Regions from separate parts of the Kribbella sp. NPDC051770 genome, predicted to be linked through region 1. Evidence: riboswitches for the same ligand, from Rfam matches in the RefSeq annotation. Region 1 holds a riboswitch; the other holds the start of a gene.
The links. Region 1 has a riboswitch for S-adenosylmethionine ahead of thrC (threonine synthase). Riboswitches for the same ligand answer to the same signal wherever they lie in the genome.
Positions count from the first base shown of each region.

Region 2: it holds a riboswitch for S-adenosylmethionine, as region 1 does, so the genes downstream of both, AB0M01_RS18025 (aminotransferase class V-fold PLP-dependent enzyme) here and thrC (threonine synthase) in region 1, are expected to answer to the same signal.

Region 1 covers NZ_JBFAYT010000002.1:267,290-271,697, forward strand. Annotated here, with positions in the region: gene AB0M01_RS07885 (GH92 family glycosyl hydrolase) at 1-354, opposite strand, end outside; gene AB0M01_RS07890 (ubiquitin-like small modifier protein 1) at 458-736, opposite strand; gene thrC (threonine synthase) at 733-1,992, opposite strand; SAM riboswitch class I at 2,004-2,144, opposite strand; gene AB0M01_RS07900 (helix-turn-helix domain-containing protein) at 2,254-3,213, opposite strand; gene AB0M01_RS07905 (cation:proton antiporter) at 3,408-4,408, opposite strand, start outside.
Region 2 covers NZ_JBFAYT010000005.1:46,538-50,945, forward strand. Annotated here, with positions in the region: gene AB0M01_RS18015 (DUF4184 family protein) at 1-605, opposite strand, end outside; gene AB0M01_RS18020 (DinB family protein) at 810-1,325, opposite strand; SAM riboswitch class IV at 1,703-1,816, shown strand; gene AB0M01_RS18025 (aminotransferase class V-fold PLP-dependent enzyme) at 1,832-3,187, shown strand; gene AB0M01_RS18030 (prolyl oligopeptidase family serine peptidase) at 3,291-4,408, opposite strand, start outside.

The DNA.
Region 1 (4,408 bases):
GCGGTCGAGGTCGACGGCGTAGTAGCCGGCCTTCACGACCTGGTTGCGGTAGCGGCTGTTGGCGGCGACGCGCCCGGTGACCAGCGGTCCGGTCTGCGGCATCACCTGCAGGTTCCCGAGGTCGCCGTAGCAGCCGATCCCGCCGAGGTGGGTGAAGCTGAACCCCTCGATGGTCTCCATGTCCGCCGAGTAGCCGCTGCCGTGGTCGCCGCCGCTGACCGTGTCCGGACTCAGCTGCACCATCCCGAACGGCCGCACCGGCCCCGGGAACGTCTTGCCGCACGCCGTGTCCGGCGACGTCGTCAACGCCCCGATCAACGGATCGATGTCGTCGACAGCCTCACGCTGACTCATGCCGGTCCTCCACAGCTCCGCTCCATGTCCGGACATAGCATGCCAGAAACCACCGAGACCCCCGGCCGGTCGGCCGGGGGTCTCGACGTACGAGCTGTGCGGGTCAGCAGCCGCCGGCGACCGCCGGGATGATCGAGACCTGACCGCCGTCCTTGATCGAGGTCTGCAGCCCCTCGGCGAACCGGACGTCGTCGTTGTCGACGTACACGTTCACGAAGCGGCGCAGCTCGCCGGAGTCGTCCAGGACGCGGCCCTTGATGCCCGGGTACGATGCGTCGAGCGACTCCAGCACCTCGCTCAGGGTCGAGCCTTCGACGGAGACCTCGGACGCGCCCTGGGTGTAGGGCCGCAGGATGGTCGGGACGCGGACACTGACGCTCACTGCAGACCTGCCTTCACGAAGGCGTCGTACGACGCGGGGATGGTCACCTTCGGGCCGACCCGGTCGGCCACCGCGTCGAGCGTCTTCAGCCCGTCGCCGGAGTTGATGATCACCGTCTCGGCCTCGGGGTCGAGCTGGCCGGTGGCGATCAGCTTCTTCAGCGTCGCGACGGTCACCCCGCCCGCGGTCTCGGTGAAGATGCCCTCGGTGCGAGCCAGCAGCTGGATGCCCTCGACGACCTCTTCGTCACTGACGTCCTCGATCACTCCACCGGTACGCCGGGCGACGTCGAGCACGTACGGCCCGTCGGCCGGGTTGCCGATCGCCAGCGACTTGGCGATGGTGTCCGGCTTGACCGGCTTGACCACGTCGTGGCCGTCGCGGAACGCCTGCGCCACCGGCGAGCAGCCGGTCGCCTGCGCGCCGTAGATCTTGTAGTCGGTGGCGTCGACCAGGCCCAGCTTGCCGAGCTCGGTGAAGCCCTTGTCGATCTTGGTCAGCTGCGAGCCGGACGCGACCGGGATCACCACCTGCTGCGGGATCCGCCAGCCGAGCTGCTCGGCGATCTCGAAGGCCAGCGTCTTGCTGCCCTCGGAGTAGTACGGGCGGACGTTCACGTTGACGAACGCCCAGCCCTCCTCCTCGCCGGCGATCTCGGAGGCGAGCTTGTTCACGTCGTCGTAGTTGCCCTCGACGGCGACCAGCGTGCCGCCGTACACGGCGGTGGTGATCACCTTCGGGCGCTCGAGGTCGTGCGGGATGAACACGACCGAGCGGATGCCGGCCCGGGCGGCGGCCGCGGCGACCGCGTTGGCCAGGTTGCCGGTGGAGGGGCAGGCGAAGACCTTCATGCCCAGCTCACGGGTGGCGCTCAGGGCACTCGCGACCACACGGTCCTTGAAGGAGTGCGTGGGGTTGCCCGAGTCGTCCTTCACCCAGAGCTTCCGCAGCCCGAGCTCGCGGGCCAGGTTGCCGGCGTCGATCAGCCGGGTGTAGCCCGGCTCGGTGTTCGGGTAGCCGGCCACGTCGACCGGGACGGGCAGCAGCGGCTGGTAGCGCCAGATGTTCTTGGGTCCGGCCTCGATCTGCTCGCGGGTGATCGTCGGGTACTCGTACCCGACCTCCAGCGGACCGAAGCACTCCATACACGCGTAGAACGGACCGAGTTCCGACTTCGCCCCGCAGGCCCGGCAGCTCAGGTGCGTTCCGTTGCCGAAGGCACCTGCACGGATGGTGTGGGTGGCGGTCTGGCTCATGGAGAGGTTCCTCCTCATCTTCCCCGGGCGCCGGATCTCGGCGTGGGACGGATTTGGCACCGGTCCGCCGCGAGCGCCTCAGGAGGAGGCCTCCACGGGGAGGGTTGCCGGGACTTCAACGGGCCGTTTCCCTCAGTCCCTCTGGATGAGCAGGTTCGAGGTTACCCAATCGGGTCCATATTGTGTCTTGTGATCCCACCATCCGAGACGGCAGATCTCAGCCTTGCGCGACCCTCCGCGTTCGGCTTGCGAGCGCCTCCGTCAGCCCGTACGGCGCTCGCGGAACGTCCGCCGGTACGCCGACGGCGACGTCCGCACCGCCTTGGCGAAGTGGTGCCGGAACGTCACCGGCGTCGCGAACCCCGCGGCCAGCGCGATCTCCTCGACCGGCGCGTCCCCGGTCTCCAGCATCGCCAGCGCCGCCTGGATCCGCTGGGCGATCAGCCACTTCGCGGGCGTCGTACCGGTCTCGCGGGTGAAGTGCCGCAGGTACGTCCGCGGTGCCAGCCCGGCCTCGCGGGCCAGATCCGGTACGCCGATCGGCTCGGCCAGGTGCTCCAGCGCCCACCCCAGGCTGCGCGCGACCGGCGCGTCGACCGGGTCCGGCGGCATCGGCGACTCGATGTACTGCGCCTGCCCACCCGCGCGGTACGGCTGGATCACCAGCCGCCGCGCGACCGCGTTCGCGACGGCGGCGCCGAGGTCCTTCCGGACGAGATGCAGCGCCAGGTCGAGCCCGGCCGCGCAGCCGGCGCTGGTCAGGACGTCGCCCTCGTCGGTGTAGAGCGGCTCGGGGTCGACGTGGATCGCGGGGTAGCGCTCGCGCAGCTGGTCGGCGTACCGCCAGTGGGTGGTCGCGCGGCGCCCGTCGAGCAGGCCCGCGGCCGCGAGCGCGAAGGCGCCGGAGCAGATCGAGACGATGCGGGCGCCCCGGCGATGCGCTGACTGGAGGGCCTCGATGAGCTGGGGAGATGTGGTCGCCGAGGGGTTGGCGACGCTCGGCACGACGACGGTGTCGGCGGCCGCGAAGTCGTCCAGCCCATGCGGCGTCGACAGCGTCGCACCACCGATCACGCGGATCGGGTCGGGCGTCTCGGTGCAGACCTTGAGCTCGTACCAGGGCTGGTCGATATCGGGCCAGACCAGCCCGAACACCTCGATCACGATGCCGGCCTCGAACGCGGTCATCCCGTCGTACGCGAGCACCGAGACTGTCGACATGTCAAAATCTTAGCGATAGGCGTCTACTACGCCACTTCTCGCCGAGGCCGAGCGCTCGGACGATGGAGACATGTTCGAGAAACTGAAGGACTTTCTGGCTGGTCTGCACGCGGCCTCAGCACTGCGGCACGGCGTCGAGCCGCCCGCTCGCGCATACGGCCCGGCACCGATCAGGCGTCAGGCACCTGGCCGGCTCAGGCCTCGCGGCGGCGTTCGAGCATCCGCATCAGCGGGGTCGCTGCGATGCCGTGTACAACCACACTGAGTACGACCGTGAACCCGACTGTCGCCCACAACCACGGCAGGTCGTCGGCGAAGTCGGCGCCGGCGTACGCGAGGTAGAAGATCGAGCCGACGCCGCGGACGCCGAACGCCGCGGTCACCCAGCGCTCCGAGCGGCGCATCTCCGTCCGGTGCAGGCTGAGCCAGGCGGTCAGCGGCCGCAGGACGAGGATCAGCGCGGCGCCGATCGCCACACCGCGAACATCCAGCGGCTGCAGCAGCCCACCCGTGATCGCGACGCCGAGCAGCAGCAGAATCCCCCAGGTGAGGATGTGCTCGACCTGCTCGATGAAGCTGTGCAGCTCCTCGTGGAAGTCGTGCGACCGCTCGGCCGACCGCAGCGCCAGCGCGGCGACGAACACCGCGAGGAAGCCGTAGCCGTGCAGCACTTCCGCGAGGCCGTAGACGCCGAGCGTCATCGCCAGCGCGAGCACGGGTTCGCGCGAGTCGGCCAGCCGGAAGCTCGGCACCGGCGCCGAGAACGCCATCCGGCCGAGCAGTCTGCCGGTGACCGCACCGACGACGACACCGATCAGTGTCTTGCCGATCAGGTCCCAGGCGATCCACTCCAGCGCCCAGTCGCCGAGGGCGCCCTTGGTCGCGGCGAACACCGCGAGGTAGACCAGCGGGAACGCGAGCCCGTCGTTCAGCCCGGCCTCCGAGGTGAGCGCGAACCGGACCTCGTCGTCCTCCTCCGGCTCCGCGTCCTCGCCGGTGGTCGGCCCCTGCACCTGTACGTCGGACGCCAGCACCGGATCGGTCGGCGCGAGCACCGCCGCCACCAGCAACGCGACCGCCGGCGCGAGGCCCAGCAACCACCCCAGCCCGGCCACCGCCGCAACGCAGGCGGGCATCGCGACGAACAGCAGCCGCCAGGTGACCTTCCAGCGCCGCCACCCGATCGGCCGGTCGA
Region 2 (4,408 bases), on a different contig from region 1:
ACTGCGAGGACGGCGGCCGCGGCCAGTACGGCGTACCGGGTGGTGGGGGCGAGGCCCGACTCGACTGGTGACGGGGTGGTGCGGCGCCACCACAGGTACAGGTAGATGGCGATCAGGGCGATGCCGCCGACGCTGCTGACGTACTGGAGGACGCGGTTGACGTCCCAGGTCGGGGTGATCGCGGTGGTCAGGAACGACCAGCGGTCGACGAAGTAGCCGTCGCCGTGGGTGAAGGAGTCCCAGAGGACGTGGGTGAAGCCGCCCAGGTAGAGGGAGATGACGGTCCAGAGCACGCTCGGGCGCTGTGGTGCTGGGAGTCGGCCGGCGAGGGCGGCCGGCGCGAGGGCGATCAGAGGTCGCTTCACCAGCAGGTGGAAGACCAGGAACCCGAGCAGCGCCAGGAGCGGGTCGAGCCAGAGCGCTGACGTGAAGTCGTGGGTGAGGGTCAGCGTCAGGTTGCCGTTGATGTAGCGGGTCGCGAAGGTGTAGAGCGGGCCGACGTACAGCAGGTCGGGGGCCAGCGCGCCCGCGACCAGCGCGGACGCGACGAACGGCTTCCGGATCAGCGGGAGGACGGCGGCCGGGTGGGCCAACGGGAAAGGCACCGCCGCAGCCTAAGGGATTAGGGGCTCACAGCAACAGAACGAGGGGCGGCGGGGCGGGGCGGGGCGAGCCGGCCGGCGGCGCGACGGACGCGTTGGGCAAGCAACGGACGCGTTGCGCAGGCGACGGACGCGTTGCGAAAGGAGCCCACGCCGACACCGCCGCGGCCCGTCCCGAGCTGCCGGGATCAAGTACGGGCCGCCGCGTCAGGCGCCGGTGACGCCGTCGAGGTGTTCGCGGAGGAGGTCGGCGTGGCCGCTGTGGCGGGCATACTCGCCGATCAGGTGGATGTAGATCATGCGCAGCGACGACTCCTCGCCGGAGAACGTGAAGCGGTCGTCGAGCGAGCGGCCGGCGGCGGCCTCGTCGGACAGCTTCCACTCCTCGATCAGCGCCTCGTACGACGCCTGCGCGTCGGCCGCGTCGATCAGCTCGAAGTCCGCGTCCTTGCCGAGCGCCGGGTCGAAGACCGGCTCGGCCGGTACGTCGGCGAAGTGGATCCGGAACCAGATCCGCTCGACCTTGCGCGCGTGCCGGATCAGGCCGAGCAGCGACAGGGTGGACGGCGGTGCGCTGCGCTGGGCGAGCTGCTCCGGGGTCAGGCCCGCGCACTTGTAGAGCAGGGTCTGACGGTAGAAGTCCAGGTAGCCGGCGAGCAGTTCGCGCTCGGGGGCGACGAGCGAGCCGGTCGGGCGCTCGACGGCGGGGGCGGTCCAAGTCATCCCGGCATCCTCCCCCGACGAGGGCTCAGCCCGCATCCCGGTATTCCTGCGTCCCGGTATTCCGCATCCCCCTCACCCACATCCCCGCATCGCCGCATCGCCGCATCGCCGCATCCTCCCCCGGGGCGACTCAGGCGCCCCCAGCCAAGTACTTCAGGCCCTCCTTCAGGTAGCTGCGCGGGTTGGTGTCGAGCGCTTCAGCCCACGGCGAGTCTGCCTCGCCGCGGGGCCAGGCGCAGCAGGCCGAGTCCGTAGCCGAACATCGCCTCGGCGGGACACTGGTCACCGCGTGCCGCATCTCACCATACGTCACAAGATCTCACACAGCGAGATAGCTGCTGGCGCACCCACCACTCCCCCGGCTACCGTCTTCGGCAGGTCATGAGAGCCAGCGACAAGCCCCGGCTAGCTGGACGGCAACCCTCCACCGCGGTGGGGTGCCCCGGGTGAGGACCAGGCCGTGCGGACACCCCGTTCGGCAAGTGCGGACTTCCGGGAGCAGCAGCATGTCCATCCTCTCCATTCTCGAGCCGGCCAACGCCACCAGCACGCGGCAGGCGGTCGCCCGGCTCACCACCGGCAGCATCCCGGCCACGGTCGGTGCCGATCTGCTGGTGCCGCTGGCCGACGGGCGGGTCACCGACTACGCGAACTTCGACCACGGTGCGAGTGCGCCGTGTCTGGAGTCCGTACGCCGGGCCGTCGAGGCGGCGCTGCCGTCGTACGCGTCGGTGCACCGCGGCAACGGCTACGCGTCGCGGATCACGACGCAGTGGTACGAGCGGGCCCGCCGAGAGGTGCACGCGTTCGTCGGCGCTCGCGAGGACGACCAGGTGGTCTTCACGCGGCAGACCACCGACGCGCTCAACCTGCTGGCCAAGGCGCTGCCGGCCGACGCAACCGTGATCGTGTTCGAGTCGGAGCACCACGCCGCGCTGCTCCCCTGGCCGGCTGAGCGGACCGTTCGGCTCCCTGCGCCGACCACCACCGCGGGGGCGGTCAGCGCCGTCGCCGACGCGCTGCGTCAGGCGCCCGAGGGCCCGCGGCTGGTCGTCGTGACCGGCGCGAGCAACGTGACCGGTGAGATCTTCCCCGTCGCCGAGCTCGCCGCCGTCGCCCGGGCGCACGGTGCTCGGATCTGCCTGGACGCCGCGCAGCTCGCTCCGCACCGTGAGGTCGACATCGAGCAGCTGGACGTCGACTGGGTCGCGCTGTCCGGGCACAAGCTCTACGCGCCGTACGGCGCGGGCGCGCTGATCGGTCGCGCTGACTGGCTCAACGCGGCCGACCCGTACCTGTACGGCGGCGGCGCGACCGCCGCTGTCACCACCGACACGACGGTCTGGAACGAGGGGCCGGCCCGGCACGAGGGCGGCTCCCCCAACGTCATCGGCGCGATCGCCCTGGCCGCTGCGTGCGCGGCGATCGCCCAGCACCGCGAGGCGATCGAGCAGCACGAGCGCAGCCTGCTCGCGCGGCTGCGGACCGGTCTGGCGCAGATCGAGGGTGTGGAGACCTACGACATCTTCGGCGCCGACGCCGATCGGGTCGGGACGGTTTGCTTCACGATCGACGGGCTCAACTCCACGCTGGTGTCTGCGGCGCTGTCGGCGGAGTACGGGATCGGTGTGCGGGACGGGAAGTTCTGCGCGCACCTGCTGGTCGGACACCTGCTGCAGGACTCCGGTACGGCGGTCCGTGCGAGCCTCGGGCTCGGCACGACGCGTGAGCACGTCGACCGGCTGGTCGGTGCGGTGCGCACGCTGGCGACCAAGGGGCTCACGCGGCAGTACGAGGAGTCGGCGTACGGCTGCCAGCCGGCCGACGACCCGCGCGACCTGGACGCTCCGCAGATCTGGTGAACACCCAGCACTCACCAACCTGCTGAACCAGGCCGAGCCACCGCTCGGCGAGGCCTGCGAGACCGTCCGACGACGAGGTTGGTGAGTGCTGCAGCTCCGGCAGCTAGAGCTCCGAAGACGAAGAAGGCACCGATAGACCTGTGTGGTGAGCGGCGAACGCCAGCAGGTCGGCCCACTCCGAGGCGACCATGGCGGCGGGTTTTCCGAACCCGTGGCCGGTGTCGACCTCGATCCTGGCCAGCACCGGCGCCTCCCCCGCCTGTGCGTGCTGCAGCGCGGCGATGAACTTGTGGCTGTGCAGCGGCACCACCCGGTCGTCGTGGTCACCGGTGACCACGAGCGTCGCCGGGTACGCCGTACCGTCGTGCAGGTTGTGCAGCGGTGAGTAGGCGAGCAGGTCCTCGAACTGGGCCGGGTCGTCGGGCAGACCGTAGTCCGACGCCCAGCCCGCGCCCACGGTGAACAGGTGGAAGCGCAGCATGTCCAGTACGCCGACGCCGGGCAGTGCGACGGCGAAGAGGTCAGGTCGCTGCGCCATCACAGCACCGACGAGCAGACCGCCGTTGCTGCGCCCGTGCATCGCCAGCTGCGCCGACGTGGTCACGCCGGACGCCACGAGATGCTCGGCGACCGCGATGAAGTCGTCGAACACGTTCTGCTTGTTCGCGAGCCGTCCGGCGTCGTGCCACTCGCTGCCGAACTCGCCACCGCCGCGCAGGTTGGTGACGACCAGCACTCCCCCGGCCGCGAGCCAGGCGGCCCAGCCGGGGCGGTAGTCGGCGAAGACGGGGATGCGGAAGCCGCCGTAGCCCCACTGCAGCGTCGGCCGCGGTGCATCGAAGCCGAGATCACCGCGGCTGATCAGGTAGTACGGCACCGATCGGCCCGGCTCGACCCGCCGCTCCACCGAAACAACAGGCGGTGTGTACGAGGCACCTGACGGCACCAGCTCAGGCAGCGCGCGGGCAACGCCGTCGACCACGACATAGGACAAAGTCGGCTCGACGGTCGTGGAGAAGCCGACGAAGATCTCGGCAGACTTCACCGACGCGTTGAGCCCGACCAATCCCCCAGACCCCGCCGAAACAACCCGCGCATTCCCACCATCCACGTCGTACAGCGTGATCACCGGCTGCGCATCGACCAGCGACACAGTCACCAGACCATCAGCAGTCCCACGCACCTCCAGCAACGTCGCCGACCCCTCCGGCACCACGTCCA